DNA from 3 places in the Pectobacterium carotovorum genome. Region 3 is predicted to be linked to each of the others. Evidence: predicted binding sites of a transcription regulator. Region 3 holds the regulator's gene; each other region holds the start of a gene.
The links. Region 3 encodes CRP, which controls carbon source genes, mostly activating them, when cyclic AMP is high. Its sites were predicted from a motif close to ATGTGANNNNNNTCACAT; they were not measured.
Positions count from the first base shown of each region.

Region 1: R9X49_RS15910 (iron-containing alcohol dehydrogenase) is a predicted target of CRP. The motif match lies at 1,453-1,470, and genes of this name have one in related genera.
Region 2: R9X49_RS18930 (GntP family permease) is a predicted target of CRP. The motif match lies at 5,760-5,777, and genes of this name have one in related genera.

Region 1 is NZ_JAXAFK010000003.1:254,278-265,311, reverse strand. Features, by position in the region: gene R9X49_RS15915 (dihydrodipicolinate synthase family protein) at 1-74, opposite strand, end outside; gene R9X49_RS15910 (iron-containing alcohol dehydrogenase) at 156-1,292, opposite strand; gene dtnK (D-threonate kinase) at 1,529-2,857, shown strand; gene R9X49_RS15900 (D-threonate 4-phosphate dehydrogenase) at 2,850-3,830, shown strand; gene R9X49_RS15895 (DeoR/GlpR family DNA-binding transcription regulator) at 4,106-4,921, shown strand; gene R9X49_RS15890 (lipocalin-like domain-containing protein) at 4,962-5,435, opposite strand; gene R9X49_RS15885 (metal ABC transporter substrate-binding protein) at 5,544-6,422, opposite strand; gene R9X49_RS15880 (metal ABC transporter permease) at 6,463-7,317, opposite strand; gene R9X49_RS15875 (ABC transporter ATP-binding protein) at 7,314-8,024, opposite strand; gene R9X49_RS15870 (metallophosphoesterase family protein) at 8,604-10,427, opposite strand; gene R9X49_RS15865 (BadF/BadG/BcrA/BcrD ATPase family protein) at 10,471-11,034, opposite strand, start outside.
Region 2 is NZ_JAXAFK010000005.1:111,366-122,399, reverse strand. Features, by position in the region: gene R9X49_RS18950 (sensor histidine kinase) at 1-1,282, shown strand, start outside; gene R9X49_RS18945 (hypothetical protein) at 1,366-1,857, shown strand; gene asd (aspartate-semialdehyde dehydrogenase) at 2,001-3,104, opposite strand; gene R9X49_RS18935 (YhgN family NAAT transporter) at 3,400-3,993, shown strand; gene R9X49_RS18930 (GntP family permease) at 4,338-5,714, opposite strand; gene R9X49_RS18925 (gluconokinase) at 5,873-6,385, shown strand; gene gntR (gluconate operon transcriptional repressor GntR) at 6,395-7,390, opposite strand; gene R9X49_RS18915 (pirin family protein) at 7,552-8,247, opposite strand; gene R9X49_RS18910 (alginate lyase family protein) at 8,403-10,070, opposite strand; gene R9X49_RS18905 (heparinase II/III family protein) at 10,112-11,034, opposite strand, start outside.
Region 3 is NZ_JAXAFK010000005.1:226,334-237,367, reverse strand. Features, by position in the region: gene R9X49_RS19400 (ABC transporter ATP-binding protein) at 50-1,963, shown strand; gene R9X49_RS19395 (LysE family translocator) at 2,024-2,626, opposite strand; gene R9X49_RS19390 (hydrolase) at 2,733-3,785, shown strand; gene R9X49_RS19385 (YheU family protein) at 3,782-4,018, shown strand; gene R9X49_RS19380 (phosphoribulokinase) at 4,143-5,012, shown strand; gene R9X49_RS19375 (OsmC family protein) at 5,126-5,533, opposite strand; gene crp (cAMP-activated global transcriptional regulator CRP) at 5,908-6,540, shown strand; gene argD (bifunctional acetylornithine/succinyldiaminopimelate transaminase) at 6,699-7,925, opposite strand; gene R9X49_RS19360 (aminodeoxychorismate synthase component II) at 8,045-8,620, opposite strand; gene pelA (pectate lyase PelA) at 9,312-10,436, shown strand.

The sequences.
Region 1 (11,034 bases), on a different contig from region 3:
GCGGGGTTAAATTCGCCCTGGTTATCAAACGGCGTGACGATGGCGGTCAGGACGCCGGTAATGTTTTTACTCATTGTTCTTCCTCGTGACACGTAATCAAAAAGATGAAAACTTAAAACCGTTCTGCCGAAACCTGTTCTCTTTCAAACCGTGCTTCAAAAGAGAGTCAGGTAAACCTCACGAACATCGTCGGCGCTGACCTGTGTCGGCACGTTTTTCATCAGGCGCTGAACCTGTAACGCGGCATCAACCAGGTAGGGCAGGTGGTCTTTTTCCACGCCGAGCTGCTGTAAGGTGTTGGGCAGGTTGAGGCGTTTAACCAATTCGCTGAAATAGGTCACCAGCGCCTGCGCTTTTTCCGCGGTACTCAGCGTCAAATCGGCATCCGGCAGCAGGTCATACGCCTGTGCGAATTTCTCCTGTGCGGCGTCCTGCACGAAACGCATGCAAGGGGCGAGCAGGATGGCGTTCGCCACGCCGTGCGGGATGTGATACTTGCCGCCCAGCGGGTAAGACATGGCGTGAACCAGATGCGTACCAGAGTGGGCAATGGCGGCACCGCCGTAGTAGGACGCCCACAGCATGTTCAGCTTGGCTTCCATGTTGCTCGGCTCGCGCACGGAGGTTTCGAGGTTGGCAAACAGCTTTTTCAGGCCAATCAGCGCGTAGTTGTCGCTGACCGGGTTGGCAATCGTTGAGGTGAAACACTCAATCAGGTGGCAGAGCGCATCAATACCCGTTGAAGCGGCGATATGTGACGGCATGCTGATGGTCAGTTCCGGCACCAGCGCAACGTAGTCCGGCAGCATCACTGGCGTAATAATACCGACCTTGGTCTCTTTTTCCGGGATCGCCAGAATGGCATTCGGCGTGGCTTCTGAGCCCGTTCCCGCGGTGGTCGGGATAAGCAGGGATGTCGTGCGGCGAGTCGGTTTTTCCCCTGCCAGCAGGCTATCCAGCGTGACGGCGTCATCGCCCGCGCACAGTACGGAAAGCAGTTTGGCGACATCCAGCACGCTACCGCCACCGACGCCGATTACCAGATCTGTCTGGGTTTGTGTGAGCTGGCTCAGTATTTGGGCTACATCATGCTGGCTTGGCTCGGCAGGAACATTATCAACTAACAGAACCTGCGGAACGGCTTGCTTAACTTGTGCGATCAGCGCCTGAACGTCAGGCAGCCCGACGATGTTTTTGTCGGTGACAAATAAAACGTGCTGTTTCCCTGCCAACAGGTGACTAATGTCCTGAAGTACCCGGTAACCGCTGAGGATAGTGCTATTGATGTTCATGCTTATTACCTTGCCTTTTCTCTTTCGCCAGAGCGTTATCGCTATGATGATAATGGTTGCGATGGTGATTACTTTCAGTCAAATGACGCGGTTCTCATCACGCCTAAGCGCCATTTGCCACATCGTGGTGATAATTTATAGGTGAAATTCCTTTTAAATAATTTGATATTGCTCACATATAATCAAACGTGATTCAATATAATCATTATCAGGTAATCATGAACCGGGGATGGAGTATGTCAAACGTGCAGCAATCAGCAGAACAGGTGTTAGTGGTCGCTGATGACTTTACGGGTGCCAATGATGCGGGCGTCGGTCTGGCGCAGCATGGTGCGCGGGTTAGCGTCGTCTTTGACGTTAATAAACTGCATGCGGATTTACTGGGTGACGCGGTGGTGATTAACACCGATAGCCGTGCGGCGCGTGATGACGTAGCGTCGCAACGCACCGCAGAAGCGGTTGCGGCCTGGCAGGCAGCAGGCGGGCAAGGCTGGATTATCAAGAAGATTGACTCGACGCTGCGCGGAAATCTGGGCGCAGAGATTGCTGCGGCGCTGTCTGCGGCAGAGGTGCCCGTTGCGCTGATTGCCGCTGCGTCGCCGACGCTTGGACGTGTGACCCGCAAAGGCGAGGTCTGGGTGAATGGTCGTCTGCTTACCGACACGGAATTTGCCAGCGATCCCAAAACGCCGGTGACCTCGGCTTCTATCGCAGCCCGTCTGGCGGAGCAAACCGCTTTACCGGTGGCGGAAATACACCTTGATGACGTCCGTCAGGCCAATTTAGCCCAGCGTTTGCAGCAGTTAGCGGACGAGGGCGTACGTCTGATTATTCTTGATACGGATGTGCAGGACGATCTGGTGCATATCGTTGACGCCGCCAGAGCGTTACCGTTTTGTCCCTTGCTGGTCGGTTCGGCTGGCCTGAGCGAAGCGCTGGCGAACGCGCAGGATTTTACGCGCAAAACGGAGAAGCCGCTGCTGGCTGTCATTGGGTCAATGAGCGATATCGCTCAAAAACAGATTGCAGCCGCCAGACTGCGCAGCGATGTCACGCTGGTTGAGATCGACATCAACGCGCTCTTTTCACCCCATTCATCCACCGTCATGGCATCCCAGTGTGAGGAGGCGGTGGCGGCGCTGATGAACGGCCAGCATTGCATTATTCGTACCTGTCACAACGAAAATCAGCGCTTCGAAATCGACGCGCGGTGCCAGCAGCTTGGGCTTAGCCGACAGCAGCTTGGCGAAACGATCAGCCACTATCTGGGGGAACTTACGCGCAGCATTGTTCAGGCGCTCGACAGCCTGACAGCGGACAGGACTAACCGGCGCCTGCCGGGTGGGCTGTATTTATCCGGTGGTGACATTGCGATTGCCGTGGCAACCGCACTGGGCGCGACCGGCTTTCAGATTAAGGGGCAAATCGCATCCTGTGTGCCCTGGGGATACCTGCTGAACAGCGTTGTCGGCACGACCCCTGTGATGACTAAAGCGGGGGGTTTTGGCAACGAAACTACTTTGCTCGACGTTTTACGTTTTATTGAGGAGAAGGTCAGTGAGTAAAATTATTGCGGTAACGATGGGTGATCCGGCAGGGATTGGACCGGAAATTATTATCAAGTCTCTGGCCGAAGGCGAGCTTTCCGGCGCGTCTGCCGTGGTGGTGGGCTGCGTACAGACGATGCGACGTATTCTGGCGCTGAATGTGGTGCCAGCCGTAGAGCTGAAAATCATTGATAAGCCAGCTGACGCGGTCTTCGCGCCGGGCGTCATCAACATCATTGATGAGCCGCTGGAAGATCCTCAGGCGCTGGAACCTGGCGTCGTTCAGGCACAGGCGGGCGATTTGGCTTATCGCTGCATCAAGAAAGCGACGGCGCTGGCGATGGCCGGTGAGGTCCACGCGATTGCGACGGCACCGCTGAATAAAGAAGCGCTGCACTCGGCGGGGCATATTTATCCGGGTCACACCGAGCTGCTGGCGAAACTGACCAACAGCCGCGATTATGCGATGGTGCTGTATACCGATAAGTTGAAGGTTATCCATGTTTCAACGCACATCGCGCTGCGTAAATTCCTGGATACGCTGAACCGCGATCGCGTGGAAACGGTGATCGATATGGCGGATGTCTTCCTCAAGCGTGTCGGTTTTACCCACCCACGTATCGCCGTTGCCGGGGTTAACCCGCACGCGGGCGAGAATGGTCTGTTTGGTGACGAAGAGATCACCATCGTGTCGCCATCGGTTGAAGCCATGAAGGCCAAAGGCATTGATGTTTATGGCCCGTGCCCGCCGGATACCGTCTATTTGCAGGCGTATGAAGGCCAGTACGACATGGTCGTGGCGATGTATCACGATCAGGGACACATTCCGCTCAAGCTGCTGGGCTTCTATGATGGGGTGAATATCACTGCCGGATTACCGTTCATCCGCACCTCTGCTGACCACGGCACGGCGTTTGATATTGCCTGGACAGGAAAAGCGAAGTCCGAAAGTATGGCGATCTCTATCCAGCTCGCGATGCAACTGGCCTGATTAGTGGTAACTTATCACCGTTGATGGCACGGGTTTTGTAAGCGAATAAAACGCGATACAGCGCGCATTGCAGGATATCTTCCTTCCCGCGTTTGGGAAGGTTTCTGGTATCCTGCAACCAACAATTTACAGTAACTTTATACCCCAAATAATTCGAGTTGCAGGAAGGCGGCAAGCGAGGGAATCCCGATGAGCTTACTCAGGTAAGTGATTCGGGTGAGTGAGCGCAGCCAACGCACAAGCAGCTTGAAGTATTACGGGTATATGACAGCAAGATGGATATCGCCGTGGATCCTACATTAACCGATGCTTTCCGCATGAGCGGGGATAAAGTAAGAGGCCAGAGCCGTCTTGATCAGATTATGGATTATCTGAAAAGCCATAATCTGGTGACGGTAGATGAGCTGGTGTCCGTGATCGACGCTTCTCCGGCGACGATCCGTCGTGATTTAATCAAGCTGGATGAGCAGGGCGTGATTAGTCGCAGTCATGGCGGCGTGACGCTCAATCGTTTTATTCCTTCCCAGCCGACCACGAATGAAAAATTACAGCGCAGCCTTCAGGAAAAGCAGGCGATAGCTCGCTATGCCGCAACGCTGGTCAAACCGGGCAGTGCGGTGGTGCTGGATGCAGGAACGACCATGCTGGAACTGGCGCGTCACCTGACGCATTTGCCGCTGCGCGTGATTACTGCCGATTTGCAAATTGCGCTGTTCCTGTCTGAGTTTAAGCAGATCGAAGTGACGATTATCGGCGGGCGTATTGATGACAGCAGCCAGTCCTGTATTGGTGAGCACGGCCGCCGTCTGTTACGCAGTATTTATCCCGATATCGCGTTTATCAGCTGCAACTCGTGGAGCCTGGATAAAGGGATCACCACGCCGACGGAAGAAAAAGCGGGCGTGAAGCAAGATCTCGGCGTAAATGCCAGCCGCCGGATCCTGCTGGCGGACAGCAGTAAATATGGCGCCTATTCGCTGTTCTGCGTGACGCCGCTGTCTGAACTGACCGATATCATCACCGACAGTGCGCTCGCGCCCGAGGTGCAGGAGCAACTGAAAGGTAAAACGTTCAATCTGACGCTGGTGTAAACCGGGTTTGTGCCTGACGCCTTGTGCATGATGCCCTGTGTCAGGCTGACTGCCGTCGCCAGTTGAGTTCAGGTTTATGCACCACGCCGTTAAACGTCATCGGATCCGTGGTTAAAGAAAGACGCGTGTCGTTTTCACTGAACTGCGCGTAGCGCAGCTGGCTGGAGCCAACCCAGTTTGGGATGAGGCAATAGTCCAGGTAGTGTGTGACTGTCTGCTCGGCGTCATTGGTTTCATAACGGCCGGCGTAGGCGAAGTAGGTGGCGGCGGCCTGTATTAACTGCTGCTCTGAGCCACCCGTCATAATGCCTGCATCGTAGGGCAATCTGTCGCTGCCCATGATTTGCACCGTCATCCAGTTATCATCGGTATACTGGATATAGCCGGTCGCCCCTTCTCCCATCATATAAACCACGCTGCCGTCACCCAGTACATCAATGAAGGATTCCAGAAACCATAGCCCACAAAGTTTCTGGCGTAACAACCCGTTGTTGTTGAACGATTGCGATGTCATAGATCCCCTCTTGGAAATAGCGTACGGGTTAAGTGTAGTGAATCTTTTCCAGAGGGCAGAGCAGAGCGAGGTTTCCAGCCAGCGGTGTGACGCTGGCTGGAATGGGGCTTACTTCATGCTGGCGGCGAGGGTATCGACGTTGTGCTTAAACGCGGCCGTATAGGTTGCGGCAGGGCCGGAGGCGTCGGTCAGGGCTTCCGGGTACAGTTCACCACCGGGCTGTGCACCGCTGGCATCGGCGATTTGTTTCACCAGACGTGCATCGGTCTGGTTTTCAATGAAGTAGCTTTTCACTTTCTCTTGTTTAATTTGCTTAATCAGCGAGGCCACTTTTTTGCTGCTGGCTTCCGATTCGGTAGAGTAGCCCACCGGTGACAGGAACTTCACGCCGTAGGCCTGGCTGAAATAGCCGAACGCGTCATGGCTGGTCAGCACCTTACGTTTTTCTGGCGGAATAGCGGCAAAGGTTTTCTTCGCGTAGCTGTCCAGATCCTGTAGCTGCTTGATGTAGGCTTCGCCCTGTTGACGATAGTAATCGGCATTCGCTGGGTCGGCTTTCACCAGCGCGTTGACGATGTTGTGCGCGTAGACCACGCCGTTGCTCATGCTGTTCCAGGCATGGGGATCGGTTTCCGTCTTGCCATCTTCCACCATGGTGCGGGTTTCAATTCCGTTTGAGGCCGTAACGACGTCGCCATGATAGCCGGATGCGGTGACCAGCCGGTCGATCCACCCTTCCAGCCCCAGCCCGTTAACGAAAACCAGATCGGCGTGAGCCAGCGTTTTGCTGTCTTTCGGCGAGGGTTCAAACTCATGCGGATCGCCATTGGGCTTCACCAGATCGGTCACGGTCACACGATCGCCACCGATATGGCTGACCATATCGCCAAGTACGGAAAAGCTGGCAACCACATCAAGATTCTTTGCCATCGCCAGTGGGCTAAGCAGCAGGCCGGATAACGCAATAGCTAACAGTGAACGTTTCATTTTTCCCTCACAGAAAGTTGCAGATAACGAGATTCATCGGTCAACGACGCTGGCGTAACAGCCCACCGTTGTGACCAACACAAACCGAGAAACAGAAAAACAGCGTAATCGTCAGGATGATGGCAGGCCCGGCGGGCAGCTCGGCATAGTAAGACCACAGCAGGCCGATCAGGCTGGCGGCCATTCCTTGCAGCACCGCAATGCCGAGCATGACGGGCAGGCGCTGCGTCCAGAAGCGTGCGCTGGCGGCAGGCAGCATCATCATGCCGACCGTCATCAGCGTGCCTAGCAGCTGGAATCCGGCGACCAGATTCAGCACCACCAGCGACAGAAACAGGCCGTGAATCAGCGCCCGATAGCGCCCTGAACTCATGCGCAGGAAGGTCACGTCAAACGATTCGATAACCAGCGCCCGATAGAGAGCGGCCAGCACCAGCAGGGAGGCGGATCCGATCAGCGCAATGTCGAGCAGCGCGGCGCGATCTACCGCGAGAATCGATCCGAACAGCACATGCAGCAGATCGACGCTGGATCCGCGCAGTGACACCAGCGTGACGCCGAGCGCCAGCGATCCAAGGTAAAATCCGGCGAAGCTGGCGTCCTCTTTTAATTCCGTGTGGCGGGTGACGAAGCCGGAGAGCATGGCGACGGACAGCCCGGCGATAAAGCCGCCGATTCCCATCGCCAGCAGTGACATCCCAGAGATGAGATAGCCGATGGCGACACCGGGTAAGACCGCGTGTGATAGCGCATCGCCAATCAGGCTCATGCGCCGCAGCAGCAGGAAACAGCCCAGCGGCGCGGCGCTTAGCGTGATGACCAGACAGCCGACCAGCGCACGACGCATAAAACCGAATTCGGCAAAAGGAGAAGAGATCAGGTGAAATAACATCATGACGTGACGATCCTGAGCGTTGGCGTATCGCTGTCGGCCTTGCGCAGGCTATGTAGTATGGGCTGAGCATCCCCCCAGCGATGGCCGTCCGGGGTGAGATGCAAGATATTCGGGAAGTGCTGACCGGCTAGTTCCAGATCGTGCAAAACGGCCAGAATGGTTCTGCCTTCGGCGTGAAGCTGCTCGATTGTCTGTAAAAGCGCCTGCGTGGTTTGGCTATCGATGCCGGTAAAAGGCTCATCCAGCAGAATGATGGGAGCCTGTGTCAGCAGTAGCCGCGCGAAGAGCACGCGCTGTAGCTGCCCACCGGACAGGACGCCAATATGCCGATCGGCGAAATCCGCCATCGAGACGGCGTCGAGCGCAGCGACCGCTTTGCGATGCCAATTGGCGTTGATACTCCGCAGCAGGCCACGATGGGGCAGCGATCCCATGAGTACCAGGTCGCGTACGCTGATAGGGAATTGCCGATCGAATTCGGAGAGCTGCGGCAAATAGCCGATAGCATTATCCTTGCTGCCATCGCCGAGGCTGAATGAACCGGAAAGCGGCGGCAGCAGACCCGCCAGCGTTTTCAGCAATGTGGATTTTCCGCAGCCGTTTGCGCCAATAATCGCCGTCAGCGAACCTTGGTGGAAACATCCGCTGATTGTCGCGAGAGGCGGCTGACGACGATAGCCAAAGGCCAGTTCCTGTAGGGCAATCATGGCAACACCACCGCCCACCCGACCAATAGCCACAACAGCACTAACAGCAGGGAAACCAGTAACACGCGCTTAAGCGCGGAGAGGGAGTAAAAACTTGTCATTATCATCGGGAAAAGTCTAACTGTTATATTATAACGTATCACTTTTTGGCGGTGATGACAGAGGGAATAGGTAAGAAAGTATGTAAGTCGATTGGGTTTGGTTGGGTTTGGGGAAGTGTTCCGTGCGCCGCACTGCTGAAAAAAACCAGCCAACTCATATCGCGATGGCGCTTCTTTTCACGGCGTAAAAAATTATGCTGAGGGGAACATGAACGCCGAGTGAGCGGCATGGATGCCGCGAAAGCCAGTGCCGCGTAGGGAACGCGTCACTGGCGGCTCGAAACGCGGGCATGGGCACCGAAGGCACCGCTTTAGCGGCATAATTTCCGCCAAAAGCCGGGGTTCATAGGGGGCTGGCGTAGCCCCCTATGTCGGGCGCGTGCTACGACGTAGCATGAAGAGAACAGTGCTCGACGCGCACGAAACCACCTCTAGTTCTACATAACCCATGTGACTAAAAGCCAATTCTATGAACACATCACACCGTGACGAAATTCCCCTGCATATCAACCACAAAGCGGGTTGCAGGCTCATCGTTGATGTAACCGGCGAGGATTTTTAGCATCAGGCCGAAGCGGTATTGCAGGCTGTCCGGCGGCAGCGTGGCCGTTGGCGTGTAGGCCGCCAGCAGGGCGCGGTACTGTTTCACCCGCGCAGATGGAATATCCTGCCAGGCGAGATCGCTGCCGTTGCGCAGGCAATACCAGTCGGTCACCAGCGTGAGCAGTGAAATATCCTGTAACCCATCAGTGCCTGCTACCGCCTTTGGTTTGCGCTCAGCGGCGTCAGGCAGCGTTTTGGCGCTGAGCGGATCCTGCTGCTGGGCGATCCACAGCAGATCGCCACAGTTCAGCGTATTGATGAGAGGCGATAAATCTTCCGGCCAGTCTTTCACCAGAAAACGCTGACGTACCAGCAGCGCCAGATGATGGTGCAGGAAGTCGTAATAATCGCGGCTTTTCAGAATATCGCCCAGTGGTTCACCGGTGCGATCTAACTCTTTCTGATAAAACGGGAATAAATGGTTGAACTGCGGCACGTCGCGCAGGACCAGCGTATCGATATCCACCCGGTCGTTGTGCAGCGTCGCCAGCTTCATGGCGGGTGGGTAAGCGGCCAGCGACGGCACTGCGACATTCACCAGCGTCCCCTGCGAACCGCGATACACGCCAGTGTCATTGACGTGCAGGTGGCCGCTGAAGTGCAGGCGAATTCCGGCTGCCAGCGCCTGTTCGGCGACCTCCGGTCGCGGCGTGCGTTTAATGAAGCTGTTGCTGCCAAACAGTTGCTTTTCGTCTTCTACCGTGCCGTCGAGGAAATCGACCAGCGGATAGTGTGAGAACACCAGCAGCTTCTTGTTCTGTGCTTTTGCCCGCTGTACCACCGATTTCACCCACGGCAGCATGAACGGCTTCTCGGTCAGCAGCGCGTTCCAGCCCGTATTGCTGCTGGTGGAATAGCCTTCAATCCCTTCGCGTTTCTCCGGGCCGTCTTTGACCTGATACACGTTGGCATCGATGGAAAGCAGCCACAGTCCCGCTTCCGGCTCTACCAGATAGGACGCGTCCACAATGTTCCACTGCTTGCTGCCGTCCGGTGAACGGGCGAGATACTGACGTTTACTGAGTTCGTCGCTGTCGCCAAACGGCGTTTCCCAGTGCAGGAAGTCATCGCGTTTAAAGAAACCAAACGGCTTCATCAGCGGCAGGCCGCGTTCATAGCCGAGCGCCTGCATTTTGGCGGTGACAATCAGCGATTGTGCGTCGCCAAGCTTAACGCCGGGTTTGCTACTCAGCATGGTGCTGCTGCCGTCGGCGTTGAGCATTCTTTGCCAGGAGTCATCCCCCTGTGGGCGATTGACATCGTGGTTGCCAGGCGTGGCGAAGAATCGCATGCCGTGGCGTTGCTCATACTGCGTCAGGATGGCGGCAATGCCTTCAACGGTAGGCTGTTGGCCGTCATCAGAATAATCGCCGGACAGCACCACGTATTTCACCTGCTGTTTTGCCAGTTCGTCCAGCGCGGCCAGCAGCGCAAAGTAGGGCTCATTGAAGATACGGGTCGAATTCACCGAATCTTTCAGGGTGCGAATGGTCAGCTTCTTTCCGGTCTGCGCATCGGGCAGGCCGTCAAAATCGTAGTTGCCGTAGATATTGTGGACATGGACATCCGAAATAATGGCAATGCGCAGCGGCCCGGCGGGTGCGGTCGTGTCGGCGTTAGCGTGAAAAAAACCGCCAGCCAGCGTAATGGCGCTGCCTGCGCCGAGCTTGACGAAGGTTCTGCGAGTGAGTGATGTCATTGATGTCTCCGGCATTATTTATTTTTATAACGGAATTTATTTTTTATAACGGATGGCTGTATAACGCATAATCATGACAGGCAATCAATCGTGCGCCGTCGAGCGCATCGCCCATCGGGGCGGCGAGTTGGGATTGCCACTCGTCCGGCAGCCACGGGCGAATATGTAAGCCGATGCTGCCCATGAGCGATAAGCGAGGTGTGGCGTGGCCCGCTACGGCGGCCAACAGCAGGCTGATTTCGCTGGCCGTCTGCGCCAGCAGCGTGTGAGAAACGGCATCGTTCTGCTGAGCGCAGTCAAATACGTGGCGGGCGAACTGCGCATAATCGCCCGGTTTCGCCTGCTGGCTAAATGTCTGTAGCGCGTCGAGCGTGTTCGCGGCCTGCGTGGGCGCAGCGTTGACGGAAAAGAAGTCGTCGATACTCTGGCTGAGTGCAGACGGCGCGCACCAGCCTTGTAGGACATAGTAGGTGTGTTGCAACGCCGCCAGCCCGAGGCGTGCGCCGCTCCCCTGATCGGAAATCGGGAATTCATGGCCGCCGTAGGCGGTAATCGTTTGGTTTTGCCACGCCAGCCCGCAGGAGCCAGTGCCGGCAATGACTACGCC
Region 2 (11,034 bases), 110 kb from region 3:
GACCGCACTGGTTGCAGAATGTTTGCAAATGGCGATTATCCTACTGGTCGCGCGTCCATTTGATAACGCCGCAGAGCTGGTGAGGGATATTGCGCTGCCGATGATGATCACCAATACCATCGGTTCAGCTATGTTTATGCGCATTCTGCTCGACAGACGCGCCATTTTTGAAAAATACACTTCTGCGTTTTCCGCCAAGGCGCTGCAAATCGCCGCCCGCGCCGAAGGGGCGCTGCGTCAGGGATTCAACCCACAGAACAGTATGCGCGTTGCCCGCATTTTGTATGAAGAGCTGGGCGTCGGTGCCGTGGCGATTACCGATCGCGACAAACTGCTGGCCTTCATCGGTCTAGGCGACGACCACCACAATGTTGGTGCCCCTATCACTTCATCACACACGCGCCGGGCGATAGACAACAATCAGGTGGTGTATGCCGACGGCAACGAGGTGTCTTATACCTGTTCGGTGTCATCACACTGCAAACTCGGTTCTACGCTGGTGATCCCGCTGCGTGGCGAAGATCAGCGCGTTGTCGGCACGATCAAGCTTTATGAGCCCAAGAATAAGCTGTTTTCCAGCATTAACCGTACGCTGGGCGAAGGGATCGCACACCTGCTTTCCGCACAGATTCTGACAGGCCGTTTTGAACAGCAGAAACAGCTGCTGGCCCAGTCGGAAATCAAGCTGCTGCACGCACAGGTCAACCCGCATTTTCTGTTTAACGCGCTGAATACGCTGTCCGCCGTGATACGGCGCGATCCTGCTCACGCCCGTCAGTTAGTGCTGTCTCTGTCGACGTTTTTCCGTAAAAACCTCAAGCGCAGCAACGATGAGGTGTCGCTCAATGACGAGCTGGAGCACGTTAACGCCTATCTCGAAATCGAGAAAGCGCGCTTTGCCGATCATCTGACGGTAGACATTTCTCTGCCGGAAGCGCTGCGTGAGGCACGATTACCCGCGTTTTCCCTGCAACCGATTGTCGAAAATGCGATTAAGCACGGTATCTCACAGATGATTGAAAGTGGGCACATCCACATCAGCGGACGCCTGCACGCCAACACGCTGGAGCTGTCAGTAGAAGATAACGCCGGCACCTATCAGCCTCGCAGCGGCGGCGATGGGCTAGGCATGAATTTGGTCGATCGCCGTATCAAAGCACGCTACGGCAACCGCTATGGCATCACGGTGGTCAGCGAAGCGGATAAATTCACCCGGGTCGAAGTGCGCGTCCCGCTGATTTCACCCCGCCAGGCATTGGAACAGCTGGATAGCGTGGCATGATGGGGAAATAAAGGCGTTGTGGGCCAGATAGCAGGCTACCGTGACGGCAGAGCAAAATCAGTTTATCAATACAAGGAGGCGTTATGACCGATACCGCACTTTATGCCGCATTTGAACAGGCAGTGCCCGGATTTTCAGCACAAGACATCATTACGCCAGCATTGAATAAATCGCATGGCGAATATGCACAGATCTATTGGCTGGATGATTTATTGGGGGAAGATTTTCTTTGTTATATCGAATGGAAAGAATTTGATCTGCGGGCTCTGGAAGCTTTAACCCCTATTAAGCAAGCAGGGATCGCGTTATCTATAGACAGTTTGTTTGACGAACAGGGTTTCCCAATCGGAGACATCACGCCTGAAGAGTTCTTTTATGATGCATCCGGTTTTTACCTGCCAGTGTTACAGCAACAGTTACAACAAGCTGAATTGCAGCTGCTTGAAGTAGGATTACTTCAGAACGGCGACGTCTATTTACATGAAAACCCACGTTTTATCTGCACCACGACGGCTAAAGATAAAGTGGATCAGCTAAACCAGTGCCTGCAACAAAGAGGTCTGGTTCTTTGCTGAAAGTCACAGTGAGTGATACCCGCCTTGGACGCTGGCCGCTCTGAAATGCCCGGCCCGTCGCGGTTCTCGAAGACATACGAGTAGAAACTGGCGCAACACCAACCGCTGTTGCGCCAGAAAGCAAGATAACTACATCAAGATAACTACAGCAGGATGCGCAGCATACGGCGCAGCGGTTCAGCGGCTCCCCACAGCAGCTGATCGCCGACCGTAAAGGCGGACAGGTATTCCGGCCCCATGTTCAGCTTACGCAGACGCCCCACTGGCGTGGAGAGCGTGCCCGTTACCGCAGCAGGCGTCAGTTCACGCATGGTGATGTCGCGATCGTTCGGCACCACTTTCACCCAGTCGTTGTGCGTTGCCAGCAGTTGTTCGATTTCCGGCAGCGCTACGTCTTTCTTCAGTTTGATGGTGAACGCCTGGCTGTGGCAGCGCAGTGCGCCGACACGTACACACAGACCGTCAACAGGAATGACGCTGCTGGTGCCCAGAATTTTGTTGGTTTCCGCCTGACCTTTCCACTCTTCGCGGCTCTGGCCGTTATCCAGCTGTTTGTCGATCCACGGAATCAGGCTACCCGCCAATGGCACGCCGAAGTTATCGGTCGGCAGCGAACCGCTACGGGTCAGCGCGGTGACTTTACGTTCGATATCCAGAATCGCAGAGGCCGGATCCTGTAGCTCTTTCGCCACTTCACCGTGCAGCGCACCCATCTGGGTCAGCAGTTCACGCATGTGACGTGCACCGCCGCCAGAAGCCGCCTGATACGTCGCGGCAGAAACCCACTCAACCAGATTGTTAGCGAACAGGCCGCCCAATGACATCAGCATCAGGCTAACGGTACAGTTACCGCCGGCAAAGGTTTTGATGCCTTTATCCAGACCCTGCTGAATCACCCCGTGGTTAACCGGATCCAGAATAATAATCGCGTCATCTTTCATACGCAGTGAGGATGCAGCATCGATCCAATAACCCTGCCAGCCACTTTCACGCAGCTTTGGGTAAACTTCATTGGTATAATCGCCGCCCTGACAGGTAATGATGATGTCCAGCGCGCGCAGTGCATCGATATTATAAGCATCCTGCAACACGCCTTTATGACCGCCCAGCGCCGGAGCAGGTTCGCCGTGCTGAGAAGTCGAGAAGAATACCGGGTGAATCACATCAAAGTCGCGTTCTTCCACCATGCGCTGCATGAGAACCGAGCCGACCATACCGCGCCAGCCAATAAAACCAACATTTTTCATGGTAACTGTCCTGCTTTGGGGGTAACAAAAAAATTGTGGCTAACGTCGATAGCGCCTGGTTATTGCTGACTCAGTGATCTGCGGCAGAGGGTGCGCGTGTCGTGTCGTAAACCCGTAAATAATTGTGTCATTCAGCCTTACAAAATGTACATCAAGTCGCAAGTGAATTTATTCGATAGTACGGCATTTTTCAGCAGTCATTCTAATATCATCGACCTGGCACAGGATAATAACGTTGGCCAGCCCGTGAAGATGGCCCAGGTCAGGAAACAAGGTTTCGGGAGTAAAAACCAACATGACAGAAATGATCTCTGCAACGGTGCTGCTGTTGCTCATTATGGATCCACTCGGCAACCTGCCGATTTTTATGTCCGTGCTCAAGCATCTCGATCCCAAACGCCGACGTGTGGTGTTGATCCGTGAAATGCTGATCGCGCTCGGGCTGATGCTGATTTTCCTGTTCGCGGGTGAACGTATTCTGGCGTTCCTGAATCTGCGTACCGAAACCGTGTCGATTTCTGGCGGTATCGTGCTGTTCCTCATCGCGATTCGTATGATTTTCCCCTCGCAGGAAGGCAACAGCAGCGGTCTGCCAGCCGGCGAAGAGCCGTTTCTGGTGCCCATGGCGATTCCTCTGGTGGCAGGGCCGTCGATCCTTGCAGCGCTGATGCTGCTTTCCCACCAGTACCCTAATCAGCTACCTCACCTGACGCTGGCGCTGTTTATCGCCTGGACGATTTCGTTCATCATCCTGCTGATGTCAGATGTGTTCTTGCGTTTGCTGGGTGAGAAAGGCGTGAGTGCGCTGGAGAAATTGATGGGATTGATTCTGGTGATGCTGTCGACGCAGATGTTCCTCGACGGTGTGCGTGCTTATATGAAGTTATAGCCGCGTCATTGCCCTCTGTGTTTTAGTCACATTTTTATGCCAACTAAGAGACGGTTTCGTGCGCGATAACACCGTAATTTCCATGCTACTCCGTAGCACGCGCCCGACGCAGGGCGCTCAGTCGCCGCCGCCCTGCGAACCCAGGCTTCCAGCTAAATCATGCCGCTACGCGGTGCCATCGGCGTTCATGATCACCCTTCGAGCCACCAGTGAGGCGTTCCCGACGCCGCACTGGCTTTCGCGGCATCCATGCCGCTCACTCGGTGCTCATGATCACCGCTGCATAATTTTTACGCCGGATTAATGTCAAAACCTTCCCTTGTAAGAGGGAGGGGTTAAACACATCAGAGCAAAATGCTGCCTATCGCCGCCAGCAGGAACGCGATGGTGCCGAGCAGCGTTTCCATCACCGTCCAGGTTTTCAGCGTCGTTTTCTCATCCATTTCGAGGAAACGACTGACCAACCAGAAGCCGGAATCGTTCACATGCGACAGCACGGTCGCGCCGCCCGCAATTGCTACCACAATAAAGCACAGGTCAAACTGGCTTAATCCCGTGGTTGCCGCAACAGTAGGAGCCATCAGCGCGGCTGTCGTCGTCAGCGCTACCGTGGCAGAACCTTGTGCAACACGCAACGCCATCGACACGACAAACGCCGCCACTATCACCGGCATTCCTGTATCCGCCAAGGCACCCGACAGCGCATTGCCGATGCCGCTAGCACGCAGGACGCCGCCGAACATGCCGCCTGCGCCCGTCACCAGAATAATGGAGCAAATCGGTCCTAACGCCCCGTCACAAATTTTTTCAAGATGTGAGCCACTCTTGCGGCCGCTAAAGACCATCAGCGCGAAAAATACCGTAATCAATAGCGCAACCGGCGTTTTCCCCAACATGCGCAAGAACTGTACTACGCCATTATCGCCACTCACGATACCCATCACCGTCAGCGTATTCAGCCCCGTATCAAGGAAGATCAACACCAATGGCAGCAACAGGATGCTCAATACCACGGAAAAGCGCGGTGGTTTAACCGTCGAATCGGTTTCAACAGCAGACAGAAAACTTGACGGCAGCTTGATATCGAACTTTTTCCCCGCATACAGGCCATAGAGATAGCCACCGAAATACCAGGTTGGCAGCGCAATGATTGTACCGATAATGACCAGCAACCCAATGTTAGCACCTAACAATTCGCTGGCAGCAACCGGGCCAGGATGAGGAGGAACCAATGCGTGCATTGCTGCAAATGCCCCCGCGGCAGGGAAAGCATATTTTAATGTCGAACCACCGAAGCGTTTTGCGACACTAAAAATAATCGGCAGCATCACCACCAGACCCGCATCAAAGAAGATCGGGAAACCGAACAATAAAGAAGCGACACCCAGCGCGAAAGGCGCACGGTGTTCGCCAAATTTATTAATCAGGGTATCGGCCAAGACATTAGCGCCGCCGGTCACCTCCAGCAGGCGACCAATCATGGCCCCCAGTCCCACCAGCAGAGCAACGGATGCCAGCGTGCTACCGAAACCACTGAGCAACATCGGAACTATCTTTTCGTAAGGCGTTTTCGTTACCAGCGCGGTGATCAAACTGACCAGCGTCAGTGCGAGGAACGCGTGGATTTTAAAGCGCATAATCAGCACCAGTAACAGTGCGACTGCGCCTGCGGCAATGGTCAATAACACACTGGCGCTATAGGCGGATGTGATTTCTGTCATCGTTAATACTCTCTTTAGGGCATCCAGTCTGGGTTGGCTGATTGTTTGTGAGGTGTATCACATCATCATTTGATACCGGTAACATGATACGGGTAACATGTTAAAGTATGGAACCATTAAGTATCATTTAATTTACAGTTTGAGATAGAGATCAAATTATGTCAGGTCGAAGCATTATTCTGATGGGCGTGTCAGGCAGTGGAAAATCCTCAGTTGGCGCTGAACTTGGCCGCGCCATTCAGGCAAAATTTATTGACGGCGACGATCTGCATCCGCGCGCGAATATCCAGAAAATGGCCAGCGGCACGCCGTTGAACGATGACGACCGCGCACCGTGGCTGGAGCGTCTTAGCGATGTCGCCTATAGCCTGGCACACAAAAACGAGACTGGCATCATCGTCTGTTCCGCGCTGAAAAAGCGTTACCGCGACCGCCTGCGCGAAGGGAACGAAAAGATGGTGTTTATCTATTTGAAAGGCAGCTTTGAGCTGATTCTGGAGCGTCACAAAGCCAGAGCAGGCCACTTCATGCCGACGGAGCTGCTGAAAAGCCAGTTCGATGCGCTGGAAGAACCGGGCAGCGATGAACCGGATGTCCTGAAGATCGATATTGACGGCACCCGGGAAGAAGTCGTACAGCGCTGCGTTAACGCACTGCGCGCGGCAGGCTAACGCAGCCGCTTAAAGGCTTTCGCCATCCAACACGGTAAAACCGACATCGACCATGCCCTGCGCCACTGGCTCGCCCCGTAGACGAGCCAGCAAATGCTCGGTGCCAACGCGCCCCATGTGCTCACGCGGCGTCAGTACGCTAGCCAGCTTCGGCACCATCGCCTGACCAATGTCGTGTCCGTGGAAACCCGCTACGCCAATATCTTGCGGCACGCGCAATCCCTGACGCTGGCATTCAAACATTGCGCCGACGGCTAAATCGTCATTGGTGCAAAATACGCTATCGACCTGCGGGTATTCCGCCTGCGTCTGCCGCAGCAGTTCGCCACCGAGCGAATAGGAAGATGCCCGTTCGCTCATCACGCAATAGCTCTTGAGCTCGCTTTCCCACATCGCTTGTTCATAGCCCCGGCAGCGCATAATCGTACGCTCATCCTGCCGCGCCCCGAGATAAACGATATGACGGTGCCCCAGCGCAACCATACGCAGCGTCATCTGGCGGGCCGCTTCAACGTTATCGAACCCAACAGCCATATCCAGGCAGGGCGAAACAGAATCCATCAGTTCCACCACCGGAATGCCAGCGACGTCCAGCATCTGGCGCGTTCGCGGCGTGTGGGTGCGTTCGGCCAGAATAAGCCCATCGATGTGATACGACAGCAGTGAGGTCAGACGCTGTTCTTCTCTGTCAGGATGATAGCCATAGTGCGCCAGCATGGTCTGGTAACCGTGCGCTTCCGCCGTGCGTTCAATACCACGCAATACCTCAGCGAAAACCTGATTGGTTAATGACGGCAACAGCACCCCAATCGCCCGACTGGTGGAGCTGGCGAGCATGTTCGGCGCGAGATTGGGAATATAGCCCAGCTCATCCAATGCAATAGCGATCTTTTCCTGCAACGCGGCTGACACCTGCGTAGGATTACGCAAATAGCGGCTTACCGTCATTTTGGTAATTCCAACACGGTCAGCAACGTCCTGGAGAACGGGTCTTTTTTTCTTCATCGTCGACTAAAATGCCTGAAAAACAGTAATCTAAGTCTAACAAAAAAAACGTCAGGAAAGTAAAGGCTGAGGGGCAGAATCTGAAAGATGAAATCAGGTCGTGACAAATAAAAAGCCCGCGTCCTTTCCTACGTGGGCTTCTTCACTTTTCTCACTCGCCGTTATACTGGCGGCAGATCAAACAGCAGAATTTCGCTGTCCTCGCTGGCGTGTACGGAGATCGCCGTTTCGTCCCAGACTGCGAACGCATCGCTGGCTTCCGCCTTCTGACCGTTAATTTCTACCGTACCGCGCACCACCTGAACCCAGACGCGACGGTCAGCCTGAATCTGATACACCGATTGCTCCTGCGCTTTCAGCGCCCAGCGCCACAGCGTCATGTCCTGAAAGACTTTCAGCGAGCCTTCACGCGCATCCGGAGACAGCACCAGCTGACGCCCTTGCTGCACATCAAAGCGCTTCTGCTCGTAGCGCGGCGTCAGCCCGGTTTTTTCCGGGATAATCCAGATTTGATACAGATGCAGCTGTTCGTCTTTGCTGGCATTGTATTCAGAGTGACGAATGCCCGTGCCTGCACTCATAATCTGGAATTCACCCGCCGGCACCTGCTCTTTATTTCCCATGCTGTCCTGATGTTCAACCGCACCGGACAATACATAGGTCAGAATTTCCATATCTTTATGCGGGTGTGTGCCAAAGCCCTGACCGCCTTCGATAACGTCTTCATTAATGACGCGCAGTGCCGAAAATCCCATGAAATCAGGATCGTAATAATCGGCAAATGAGAACGTGTGCCAGCTGTCGAGCCAGCCGTGATTCGCATGTCCGCGATCTTGCGCTTGACGTAAATAGATCATGTTATTTCCTCACGCGTTTTTGATAAGGAAAGTGTAACGGGCGGTGGCAAATAAGATAGCGCAAAAAACTCATCGCTCTGTTCGAAAAATCAGAACAGGATGCCGCGTTGAGAAATGAAGGAACCGGAGGTTAGCTCCGGCTCCGTATTCAGTGATTACTTAACAACACCTAACTCTATCGGATTGGGATATAACATGGTCCACCGACCGTTATCATTATTAACGCCTGTTCCGGTCGCTGAAATTTGATAGGTATCAGGATCCATAATGACATAGCGACGAGTAGACAGAGACAGCAGCGTCCCATTGCCATTGCCAGAATCGGTATAAATAAAGGATTCGCTGTCGGTCACATTGCTGGCAGATGCCAATAAATGCCCTTCTGCGGAGACAGAAATATATTTTCCGGTCTGTATCGAACGAAAAGCGAATCTATTTTGCGTCAGGTAAATTGCCTGAATCCCGCTGGTTACAGATGGATTGACCCCATTGACGATAATGGGCGTTGATTCGCCGGTAACCGTGGCCAGTGTCCCGGTATTATCCTGATTTCTCGATTTGCTGACAGATTGCAGGACGATAGACATAGGGCTTGAGACGGAAGCCTCCGTGGCATTAATAAGCCCTTCATACGAGGGATGATCAAAATAGAATTTGCCTATCGGCATGCGACTGATGACGTCTTTCGTGTAAGACAGCTTAGTATCAGACACGCCAGCAGCGGTAAATAAGCTGAAAATTCCCCGATATATTGGCCTGAATTCTCCGCGAAAGCGCGGGGATATCGTTAAACCCGGCGTCCATGAGTTCCCTTTTCCCATATCCGCAAGCGTATAACCTTTGCCAGGAATCGGCGTATAAGGAACCGTATATCCCAGATTGTATTTCGCGGTATATTCCGCTGCCTTAACAAGCGGATAGCTATTATTCGGGTAGCTCACCATATCTGCACCGCTTGTATGATATTGACGCTGGTTATAGCCAATCTGCGCCGCCATCACCAATAAGCCTAATCCCCCTTGCGCATGCGCCTGATCGCGGCCACTCTCCTGCAATTGGCCATTATCATTTTGTACATAATGGATAACCGAGCCGTTGCCCTCGCCCTGCTTAAAATAAGTTACGGCATTATTATATATTTCAGAATCGCTCAGCCAGACGCCTAAGCTCAGGTTAAATACTGTATCAGCAGCGTCCCAATTGCCATTGGCCCAGCCGCCATTAACCTGACCATAGGTACGGGTCAATGGGTAAAATACGTCGGTCATCATTTTACTAAATTGCGCAATATCAGCCGACGTCCAGCCACTTCCGGTGTAACGCAGAATTTCAGCCGCATTAAGCAATTTATAGCCATAAAGGCTGGCAGCAAGCTGCGCGTCGTTGCCTTTAATTGCCGTTAATGTCGTGGACCAGCCGTTAAGAATTTTTATCGCCGCATTAGAATAAGCAGGGTTCTTTGTCATCGCCCATTCAATCGCCAGCGACAATGCGGCTGAAGCACTATTCTGTAACTCGCCGTTTCCCACGTTGCCATTCGTAGGATCGTTTCGGTATACCACCGCTTTTGGGGTGACCGAATACGTGGAGCTCGCCAAAGAGTGAGATTGCAATAGCTGCCAATCCGTATACCAAGGGTCTTGCTTATTATTGACTCCCGCCTTCATTCGCTCCAGATCGGCCTGCGTATACAGCATACCTGGGTGCAGGAACGCTTTATCATTGGTCGCTGCATGGCTAACTTTCAGCCCGCAAAAAAACAGACTCAGCAACGTTATTATTAAGAAAAATGTACTCTTTTTCTTACTCAAGAAGCTATCCATAAACGGTTTCCTTTTCGTCGATTGATATCAGATTACAGAAATCACGGAGTAATAGTGATAGCGATTCTATAATCAGATTTTGCAGGTATTGTCTTTTGTACTGCCAACATTGATGTCCCCACATTATTCTTTTGTCGGCTATCGGCAGGTGTTGTCGATAACACGCGAAATTCAGCAGAATCATCATGCTTGATCACCCTGATAGCCTTGCCATCTTTGGTCAATAGTGCAGTGTTGCCATTAATATTGATCTCAGCCGTTGTCACCATCGCCCAGCGGTATATTTTTTGGTTGTAGGTTCCCTGTATTGAATCGCTTATGGTTATTTTCTTTCCATCTACTCGATATGTTCTGGTTATTTTTTCCGCGACATGAGGATAGGCAGGCGTTAACTCAAGCATTGCAGTTGATTGCTTTTCATCCCACATTAATGTCGCCACACCGTCAGGACTCTGATTTTCCCCATCAAAAGTTAGGGTGTTATGGCTCAATGCAGACACGCGGAAATACGACGGCCGCACAGCACCATCAAAATAACCGGGGAGATTGTAATAATCTTTACCGAGATCGTTAGCCCAGCGAATGCCGTCATATTCCAGAACAAAAGAACCAAGATCCTGATGGGCATGATTCGCTTTATTGTCACCAGACTTAATACCTAACCAGACGTTTCCCTCATCTGAAAATCGCTTTTTATAAATAAAAAGTGCCGAGGGTCCATGAAACAAAAATTTATCTTGTGTCGTTGCGCGACTGACATTAACCGCTTGTGGATACCACAGCGCAAATAACGGCAGAAAGCGATCGAATTCTCCCCACGCTTTCCCTGCCGCCGAGCGCGACAGCGCTTTCTGCATTTGCCCTCTGGCAGCATTAATAATCAGGTCTTGTTTATAGCGATTGCCAAACCATGCGTAAGCTGGGGTATAGCCCTGATCTTCTACCGCATCACCATAGTTAAAAC
Region 3 (11,034 bases):
GTGTCCTGATATGTCCATAATTTAACATACTCTGAACATACGGCGCTTTATGATTGTTTTCTCTTCGCTGCAAATTCGACGTGGTGTGCGCGTTCTGATCGACAACGCGACAGCAACGGTTAATCCCGGCCAGAAAGTCGGTCTGGTTGGCAAGAACGGCTGTGGTAAATCTACCCTGCTGTCCTTACTGAAAGGTGAAATCAGCGCCGATGGCGGCAGCGCGACATTCCCGCAAAACTGGTCACTGGCCTGGGTTAATCAGGAAACGCCTGCGCTGGACAAGCCCGCGCTGGACTACGTGATTGACGGCGATCGCGAATTCCGCCAACTGGAAGCCGCGTTGCAGACCGCCAACGAAGAGAACGACGGCAACGCCATTGCCACGCTACACGGCAAGCTGGATGCGATTCAGGCCTGGACGATTCAGGCCAGAGCATCAAGCCTGCTCAATGGGCTAGGGTTTTCTCAGTCACAGTTACAGCAGCCTGTCAGCGCCTTTTCCGGCGGCTGGCGGATGCGTCTGAATCTGGCACAGGCGCTGATCTGTCGTTCAGACCTGCTGCTGCTGGATGAACCAACCAACCACCTCGATCTGGATGCGGTCATCTGGCTGGAAAAATGGCTGAAAAACTACACGGGCACACTGGTACTCATCTCGCACGACCGCGATTTCCTCGATCCGGTCGTGACCAAAATTCTGCACATCGAGCAGCAGTCGCTCTATGAGTACACGGGTAACTACTCCTCGTTTGAACGTCAGCGCGCCACCCGTCTTGCACAGCAGCAGTCGCTCTATGAACATCAGCAGGAGCGCGTCGCGCATCTGCAACACTATATTGACCGCTTCCGCGCGAAAGCGACCAAAGCCAAGCAGGCGCAAAGCCGGATAAAAATGCTGGAACGCATGGAGCTGATTGCGCCAGCGCATGTCGATAACCCTTTCCGCTTCAGCTTTCGCGCCCCGGAATCGCTGCCCAATCCATTAATGAAGATGGAAAAGGTCAGCGCAGGCTATGGCGACAAGCTGATTCTGGAATCGATTAAACTCAATTTAGTACCGGGTTCCCGCATCGGGCTGCTCGGCCATAACGGCGCGGGTAAATCCACGCTGATCAAACTGCTTGCCGGCACGCTTGCCCCGCGGCAAGGGGAAATCGGGCTGGCGAAAGGCGTGAAGCTCGGTTACTTCGCCCAGCACCAGTTAGAGTTTCTGCGTGCGGACGAGTCTCCCTTGCAACATCTGGTGCGTCTGGCAGAGCGGGAAACGGAACAGCAGCTGCGCGACTACCTCGGCGGCTTTGGTTTTCAGGGCGATAAGGTCACGGAGATTACCGAACGCTTCTCCGGCGGCGAAAAAGCCCGTCTGGTGCTGGCGCTGATCGTCTGGCAGCGTCCGAATCTCCTGCTGCTCGACGAACCGACCAACCACCTCGATCTGGATATGCGTCAGGCATTGACCGAAGCGTTAATCGATTTTGAAGGCGCGCTGGTTGTCGTTTCGCACGATCGACATCTGATCCGTTCGACCACCGACGATCTTTATCTGGTACACGACCAGAAAGTAGAACCGTTCGATGGCGATTTGGAAGACTACCAACAGTGGCTGGTCGGCCTGCAACGTCAGGAAAATGCGGCGACTGAAGCGCCAAAAGAGAATGCAGCCAACAGCGCACAGGGCAGAAAAGATCAGAAACGTCGTGAAGCTGAGTTGAGAACGCAAACCCAGCCGCTGCGTAAACAAATCACCAAGCTTGAACAGCAGATGGAAAAGCTGGGAGAAACGCTGGCAGCGCTTGAAGCCCGACTGGCGGACAGCGCAATCTATGACATCAGCCGCAAGGCCGAACTCACCGACTGCCTGCAACAGCAAACCAAAGTCAAAATCGAGCTGGAAGAAACGGAGCTGTCCTGGCTAGATGCGCAGGAACAGCTAGAGCAGATGATGCAGAGCGATTCGCTTTAATATTGGTTGCCTGAAAAGAGTCGCGAGCGGAAAACCGCTCGCGACGTTATCAACGAAGCCTTAATGCCAAATCAGCAGCACGCAGGCGGCGGTCAGCAGGCCCATTGACACATTAAAGATAATCCACGCTTTTTTACTGCGCAGCAGCCGCCCAATCATCGTGCCGAATCCGAGCCAGATGACGCCAGACACCACATTGACGAGCACAATCCCGATGCTTATCGCGATCACAGACTGGTTATAGCCTTCCCCCGCCAGGCTAAAGCTGGCAACTGCCCCCAGCGCCATGAGCCACGCTTTCGGGTTCAGAAATTGCAGCAACCACCCTTGATAAAGCCGGATCGGCTGGGGCGGCGCAACGGACGTTTCCAGCCGTTCGTAAGCCGCCGTGGCGATTTTCCACGCCAGCCAGAGCAGATAGGCGCTACCGAGAACTTTCAGGATAAAGTGCAGCGAAGGGTAAATCAGAATCAAACCACCGACACCGAATGCCACCAGCAGCAAAATGCTCTGCATCCCCAGCATGATGCCAACCATCAGCCACAGTGAACGCATAAAGCCAAAATTCGCGCCCGAGGTGGTCAACAGCATATTATTCGGCCCCGGCGTGATGGCCGCCACCCACAAAAAGCCTAACATCGACAGAAATAAACTCAGTTCCATTATTTGTGGGCGCTCCTGACCCAAATATCGTACCAACTGGCAGCATTGAAGCTAACAGTGTGATATTGATCGTACAAGAGCCGACAACAAGATTTCTATATCCTTTATGTATGACCAGTTTCGTCCGCTGAGCGGCGCCCATAACCCGCATCTGCAAACGCTATTGCCGCGTCTGATTCGCCGTCACGCGCAGTTTTCGCCAGTCTGGCAGCCGCTTGAGTTACCGGACGGTGATTTCGTCGATCTGGCGTGGAGCGAAGCGCCCGAGCAGGCGCGACACAAACCGCGCGTGGTGCTGTTTCACGGGCTGGAAGGCAGCTTTCATAGCCCCTATGCCCACGGCCTGCTGCATGCCTGTAAACAGCGCGGCTGGCTGGCCGTCATCATGCATTTTCGCGGATGCAGCGGTAAGCCCAACCGGATGAAGCGCATTTATCATTCCGGCGAAACCAGCGATGCCAGCTATTTTCTGCACTGGATGCGGGAGACGTTGGGCGGGGCCCCTACCGCCGCCATCGGCGTGTCTCTCGGCGGCAACATGCTGGCCTACCTGCTCGCCCAGCAGGGCGAAGCCTGCTCCCTGTCCGCTGCCGTCATTGTGTCTGCGCCATTGATGCTCGAACCCTGTAGCCGTCGGATGGAACAAGGTTTCTCCCGTGTCTATCAGCATTACCTGCTGCGCCTGCTGAAGCAAAACGCCGGCCGCAAGCTGGCAGCCTACCCGGACACGCTGCCGATTCAACTGCCGCAGCTGAAGCGAATTCGCCAGCTGCGAGAGTTTGATGACGTCATAACTTCACGTATCCACGGCTTCCGCGATGCCGCCGACTACTATCAACGCTGTAGCGCTCTGCCGCTGTTGCCTCAGATTCGCACACCGCTGCTCATCATCCATGCGAAGGACGATCCTTTCATGACGTCAGAGGTGATTCCCGATCTGTCGCAGTTACCGTCTAATATTGAGTATCAGCTAACGGAACATGGCGGGCATGTTGGCTTCGTCGGCGGAACGTTGCTGAAACCGGAAATGTGGCTGGAACAGCGCATTCCCAACTGGCTTAGCCCATTTTTGGACCACGCCACCGATTCTTCTTCAGGAGCCCTTCTTACTCAGGAATCCTTTTATTCAGGAACTTTTTATTCAGGAAACATAGCGTGATTATTCCCTGGCAACAGCTCGATCCAGAAACGCTGGATAACATCATCGAATCTTTCGTCCTGCGGGAAGGCACCGATTACGGCGAACAGGAGCGGTCGCTGGCGCAGAAAGTGGAAGATATTCGCGGCCAACTCCAATCTGGTGAGGTGGTGTTGGTGTGGTCTGAGTTACATGAAACCCTCAATATCATGCCGCGTAACCAGCTCAATTCCGGAGGACATGCCCCTTATTGAACACGCCGAAAGGCGTGAAAGAACGCGCCAAACATGCTAACAATGATGACAATTACGTCTTTTTTTAGGATGTGCGCAGGCCTTCGGTCTACGCGGGCATCGCGATCACGGAGTTACGCGCCTTATGTCACATCAGCATCCGATTATTGCGGTTACCGGCTCCAGTGGGGCGGGAACAACGACAACCAGCCTGGCCTTCCGTAAGATTTTTCAACAGCTTGACCTGCGCGCCGCCCAGTTGGAAGGAGACAGCTTTCACCGCTATACCCGCCCGGAAATGGATATGGCCATTCGCAAAGCGCGTGATTTAGGGCGCCACATCAGCTACTTCGGCCCAGAAGCGAATGATTTCAGTCTGCTGGAGCAGTCGTTTATCGAATATGGCCTGCACGGCCGCGGTCAGACGCGTAAATACCTTCATACTTACGATGAAGCGATTCCCTATAATCAGGTTCCCGGGACATTCACGCCGTGGGAGCCGATGCCGGAACCCACCGACATCCTGTTTTATGAAGGGCTGCACGGTGGCGTGGTCACCGACCAAAACGACGTGGCACAGCATGTAGATTTGCTCGTCGGCGTGGTGCCGATCGTCAACCTGGAATGGATCCAAAAGCTGATTCGTGACGTCAATGAACGCGGTCACTCGCGTGAAGCGGTCATGGATTCCGTCGTCCGCTCAATGGAAGACTACATCACCTACATCACTCCGCAGTTCTCTCGTACGCACATCAACTTCCAGCGCGTGCCCACCGTGGACACCTCCAACCCGTTTGCTGCCAAGTCGATTCCCTCGCTGGATGAAAGCTTCGTCGTCATTCACTTTCAGGGGTTGGATAATATTGATTATCCCTATCTGCTCGCCATGTTGCAGGGATCGTTTATCTCCCACATCAACACGCTGGTCGTTCCCGGCGGGAAAATGGGGCTGGCGATGGAGCTCATCATGGCACCGCTGGTGCAGCGGTTAATTGAAGGGAAAACCATCGAATAAGCATCAAGATATACGGGGCGACCACAGGGGTGAGGCCTCCCGACGGGAATCTCCCCCTGTGTTTCCCCTAATAACAGGCTTAAGTGACCAGAATGAGTGCTCAGAGAAAGGGATTATTCCAGCACTCTAATTTCGTGGCTGTGCGTTACCTCAACGGCTTTGCCTAGCATCAGTGCCACAGAGCAGTATTTTTCCGCTGATAGTGCGACAGCTCGCTCAACGGCTTTGTCGGTCAGCCCTTTTCCCGTCACGATAAAATGCAGATTGATATGGGTAAATAAACGCGGCGCTTCAGACCGGCGCTCTGACGTCAACTTCACTTCACAGTCCGCCACATCGTTGCGGCCTTTTTGCAGAATCGACACGACATCAATCGCGCTGCATCCCCCCACAGACATCAACACCATCTCCATCGGACTGGGCGCTTTATCACCGGAATTACCGTCCATCAAGATCTGGTGCCCTGACGCGGATTCGCCCAAAAACGTTAAGCCTTCAACCCATTTTACCCGTGCCTGCATGGTGCCTCTCCACTAAAAATTTTTTGAAAATTTATACCGTTACTGTACAAAAACCAGCGTTAATCAGAGCTTTGTCATGCTGAAGCGAGACAACACAAGACACGTCCTTAAAGCTGTGTTAAAACGAAAATAGAATAGACCTTTTCTGGACAAACCCAGAAACGAAGAAGATGATTGCGTGGCCAGATATACCCAGCCACGTTTACGATGCGGCAAGGCAGCAACCGGAAAATCAAGGGTACAGTGGTTCCAGTATATTCCCTGACGTCATTCTGCCTAGACTGAATTTTATTTTTTTAGCAGTTAAACACGCCGTACAGGGAACTCTGACCCCTGTAATTTGCGCAGTGAATTACAACAGAGGATGATAGCGAATGGTTCTCGGCAAACCGCAAACAGACCCAACTCTCGAATGGTTCCTTTCCCATTGTCATATCCATAAGTATCCATCGAAGAGCACGCTGATTCACCAAGGTGAAAAAGCAGAAACGCTTTACTACATCGTGAAAGGCTCTGTCGCAGTGCTAATCAAAGATGAAGAAGGCAAGGAAATGATTCTTTCCTACCTCAATCAGGGCGATTTTATCGGCGAGCTCGGCCTGTTTGAAGAAGGTCAGGAACGCAGCGCCTGGGTTCGGGCAAAAACCGCCTGTGAAGTGGCTGAAATTTCCTATAAAAAATTCCGCCAGCTCATCCAGGTTAACCCAGATATCCTCATGCGTCTGTCTGCGCAAATGGCAAGCAGACTCCAGGTTACCTCAGAGAAAGTCGGCAACCTCGCCTTCCTTGATGTGACCGGCCGTATTGCTCAAACTCTACTCAACCTGGCCAAACAACCTGATGCCATGACGCATCCAGATGGCATGCAAATAAAAATTACCCGTCAGGAAATTGGGCAAATCGTTGGCTGCTCGCGTGAAACCGTGGGTCGCATTCTGAAAATGTTAGAAGACCAGAACCTGATCTCTGCGCACGGTAAAACGATTGTCGTTTACGGCACTCGCTAAATCCCTGTCGCTGTACCCTACCAATAAAAAAGCGTGAAGCCTCGGCCTCACGCTTTTTTTTATGGCGAGCTTCCTGCTCGCCACCCTTCGGGCCGTCGCAAGCGACGTTGAAAAACGTTCCCTACGTTTTTTTATCGCTGCGCTTTTAAGAACGCCACTCAGTTTGCTGCGTTAACGACCTGCGCGACGGCTTTGGCGAACTTATCCATCCCCTGCACAATATCGTCTTCATCAATGATCAAAGACGGCACAAAGCGAATTACGTTCGGCCCAGCCATCAGCACCATCAGACCCTGAGCCGTTGCAGCAGCCAGAAACTCGCCTGCGCGGCCATGCCACTGCGGTTTCAGTTCTGCCCCCAGCAGGAGCCCCATACCGCGAACCTGCTCGAATACGCCGTACTGCTGGTTGATTTTCTCCAGTTCACTAACAAAGCGATCGTGCCGATTCGCCACGCCTGACAGCACTTCCGGTGTGTTAATGATATCCAGCGCGGCTTCCGCCACCGCACAGGCAAGCGGGTTACCGCCATAGGTGGTGCCGTGTACCCCAACCGTCATCACAGAAGCGATCTCTTCCGTCGTCAGCATCGCGCTAATCGGGAAGCCGCCACCCAGCGCTTTAGCGGTGGTGAGGATATCCGGCGTAATACCGTAGTGCATGTAGCTGAATAGTTTGCCAGTACGCCCCATCCCGCTCTGCACTTCATCAAACACCAGCAGCGCCTTATGCTGATCGCACAGATCGCGAACGCCTTGCAAAAACTCAGGCGTAGCAGGCGTAATACCGCCCTCGCCCTGAATCGGCTCCAGCACGACTGCGCAGGTGTGATCGTCCATCACTGCTTTGACCGCAGCCAGATCGTTGAAAGGAACATGGACAATATCCGCAGGCTTAGGCCCGAAGCCATCGGCATATTTAGGCTGTCCGCCAACCGAGACGGTGAACAGCGTCCGACCATGGAATGCATTGTAGAAGGCGATGATCTTGGTTTTATACGGGCTATGACGTTTAACCGCATAGTGACGTGCCAGCTTAAATGCCGCTTCGTTAGCTTCAGCGCCGGAGTTAACAAAGAACACGCGATCGGCAAAAGTGGCATCAATCAGTTTACTGGCGAGGCGTAGCGCAGGTTCGTTGGTGAAAATATTGCTGGTGTGCCACAGCTTTTCACCCTGTTGCTGCAATGCGTTCACCAGCGCAGGATGGCAGTGACCCAGTGCCGTAACCGCAATGCCACCGGAGAAATCAATATACTCGCGGCCGTCCTGATCCCAGACGCGGCTCCCTTTACCTTTAACGGGTACAAACTTCGCGGGTGCATAAACTGGCAAAATCACTTTATCGTGAGTATCCCGTGTCACTGCTTTCTGCTCTGCTGCCATTTGCTGCCTCACTCTGCTGTCCATCATGTCGGAATGAAAATATAGTCAATAAATATGCATAAAAAATCAATCACAGGCAATATTAAATCGGTTATTGGAGAGAATAACTCTCTATATGGCTAAATTTTAAGGAAATTATCCAAAAGTTGATGACCTTGCTGGCTGAGAATGCTCTCTGGGTGAAACTGCACCCCCTCCAGCGGCAATACGCGATGGCGGATTCCCATAATCTCGTCACGTTTTCCTTCCGATTCGCTCCAGGCCGTGATCTCAAAGCAATCAGGTAACGAGGCGGAATCAATAATGAGTGAATGGTAGCGGGTAACCGTCAACGGCTGAGCCAACCCCGTGAAAACCCCCGTGTCGCTATGCGCAATCGCAGACGTTTTCCCATGCATGACCTGTCGTGCCCGCACCACGCGTGCGCCGAACGCTTGCCCCATCGCCTGATGACCAAGGCACACGCCCAGAATAGGCAATTTATCGGCGAAGTGGCGGATTGCAGCCAGTGAAATGCCCGCCTCATCCGGCGTACAAGGGCCCGGTGAAATGACCAATCGCTCAGGCGCAAGCTGTTCAATCTCACGCAGCGTCAGTTCATCATTACGCTTCACCACAACCTGCGCGCCAAGCTCACAAAAGTATTGGTAAAGGTTGTAGGTAAAGGAGTCGTAGTTATCGATAATTAGCAGCATAGTTATTGCACAGTTAGTCAGGAAAGCCGTACTAACATACATGAAATTCGTGTCAGGCACCCAGCCCTTGTCATCAGTAAAGACAAAAGGTTCGCCATCCCTACGCAATAAATTAGCATGATAATAATTATATCGATCATAAATGATTTATTTCTGTAATAAACATCTTTATTAATAGGTAATATTTATTATTCATTCCTATAGAAAACGATTTCTTTGAAATCATTTTTAACAAAAAAAATAATAAACAAAAATTCCTTATGAATTAATTACGTTTTTTTCATCGGGCATAAAAGACCATGGGTTGTTTTTATAATCGATGTTTATTTTTAACTTTTGACGGCGATCACAGTTGTCTGTCAGGTGAATAAATCCCACATAAAAAATGGGTAAAAAATAAAGAATCCATATTGAAACAACGCGAGTTAAAAGATATAACTAATTGAATTAAAATAATTTAAATAGAAATCAGTTTCTATTTAAAAGTAATAAACACAAATCCGCCAAGCTGTCCCATTTTATTTAACTAATATATTTAACGCCCCATCTTGCATTGTTTATTTTTTCTGTTAACACTTATCTCGGCTTTATAGACAAACCTTAATTTCATTTTTGTTGAAACAGCCTTTTTTATTACACAGGGTGTGTAGTGATAAATACCCAAAAAAATCTATGTCAAGGAGAGTACACAATGAAATACCTACTGCCTTCTGCAGCCGCTGGGCTGTTGCTGCTTGCTGCCCAACCTACAATGGCGGCAAATACGGGGGGTTATGCCACCACGGACGGCGGCGACATTTCCGGTGCAGTGAAAAAGACAGCGCGTTCTCTGCAAGAGATCGTCGATATCATTGAGGCTGCGAAAAAAGACTCAAGTGGTAAAGCGGTCAAAGGTGGAGCCTACCCGCTTGTTATTACCTACAACGGTAATGAAGATGCGCTAATCAAAGCCGCCGAAGCTAACATCTGCGGCCAGTGGAGCAAAGATCCACGCGGTGTGGAAATCAAAGAGTTCACCAAGGGCATCACCATCCTCGGGACCAACGGTTCTTCCGCTAACTTCGGTATCTGGATTGTAAACTCTTCCAACGTTGTCGTGCGTAACATGCGCTTCGGCTATATGCCGGGTGGCGCAAAAGATGGCGATGCTATCCGTATTGATAACTCACCGAACGTCTGGATCGATCACAACGAGATCTTCGCCAAGAACTTCGAATGCGCCGGTACGCCAGACAACGACACCACTTTTGAATCGGCTGTCGATATCAAGAAAGCCTCAACCAATGTCACGGTGTCATATAACTACATCCATGGCGTGAAAAAAGTGGGCCTGAGCGGTTCAAGCAACACAGATACGGGCCGTAACCTGACTTACCATCACAACATTTACAGCGATGTTAACTCACGTCTGCCGCTGCAACGTGGTGGTCAGGTTCACGCGTACAACAACCTGTATGATGGCATCAAAAGTTCAGGCTTTAACGTTCGTCAGAAAGGGATTGCACTGATCGAAAGCAACTGGTTCGAAAATGCGCTCAACCCAGTGACCGCACGTAACGATGACTCTAACTTCGGTACCTGGGAACTGCGTAACAACAACATTACCAGTCCATCTGATTTTTCTAAATACAACATCACCTGGGGTAAGCCATCCACACCACACATCAATGCGGATGACTGGAAGAGCACCGGCAAATTCCCTGCCCTCCCGTATAGCTACTCACCAGTATCCGCACAGTGCGTGAAGGATAAACTGGCAAGCTACGCTGGCGTAGGTAAAAACCTGGCAGTACTGACAGCCGCTAACTGTAAATAAGTGCATTAAACCCGGCGCATTCACTCTGCGCCGGGTTCTCTGTGAGCGAGTGATTTGGGCTCGCTCATTTTTTAAGGAACCTGGGCAAGATTGCCAGTGCGACCTTCACAGCAACAGGCTCCGTGCTGATAATCATTCCTCCACTATAAGGTGTGGTCAGTGAAGTCTATTTTCTTTCCTATCGTGTACAGGCACACTATATAAAAATTAATAATATAGCGATTAATAATAATTATTTTTTAACAAACTAAAATTCAATATAGAATTAACTCATAACGCAAAAATATTGAATACACCTGTGATAGTATATTTTGACTTAGGATGAATCTTTACGTTAGTTGTAACAATTATCGCCAGAAAAATCGCGAACTAAAAACCAATAAATCAAGAAACCAGAATGAAACTCTCGCCCGTTAATAAAATAACTTACTGATTTTCTATTCTTTTAAAAGAATGGTGTTTCCTATAAAACCCGAATTATTCAATCATCAGTATTACAAAATGTTTCATCCATGATACATTTAACATTTCACCCTTGAACTGATCTTATTTTTTGACCACACTCCCCTTGGTTTTTCATCAAAATTGAGATTCATTT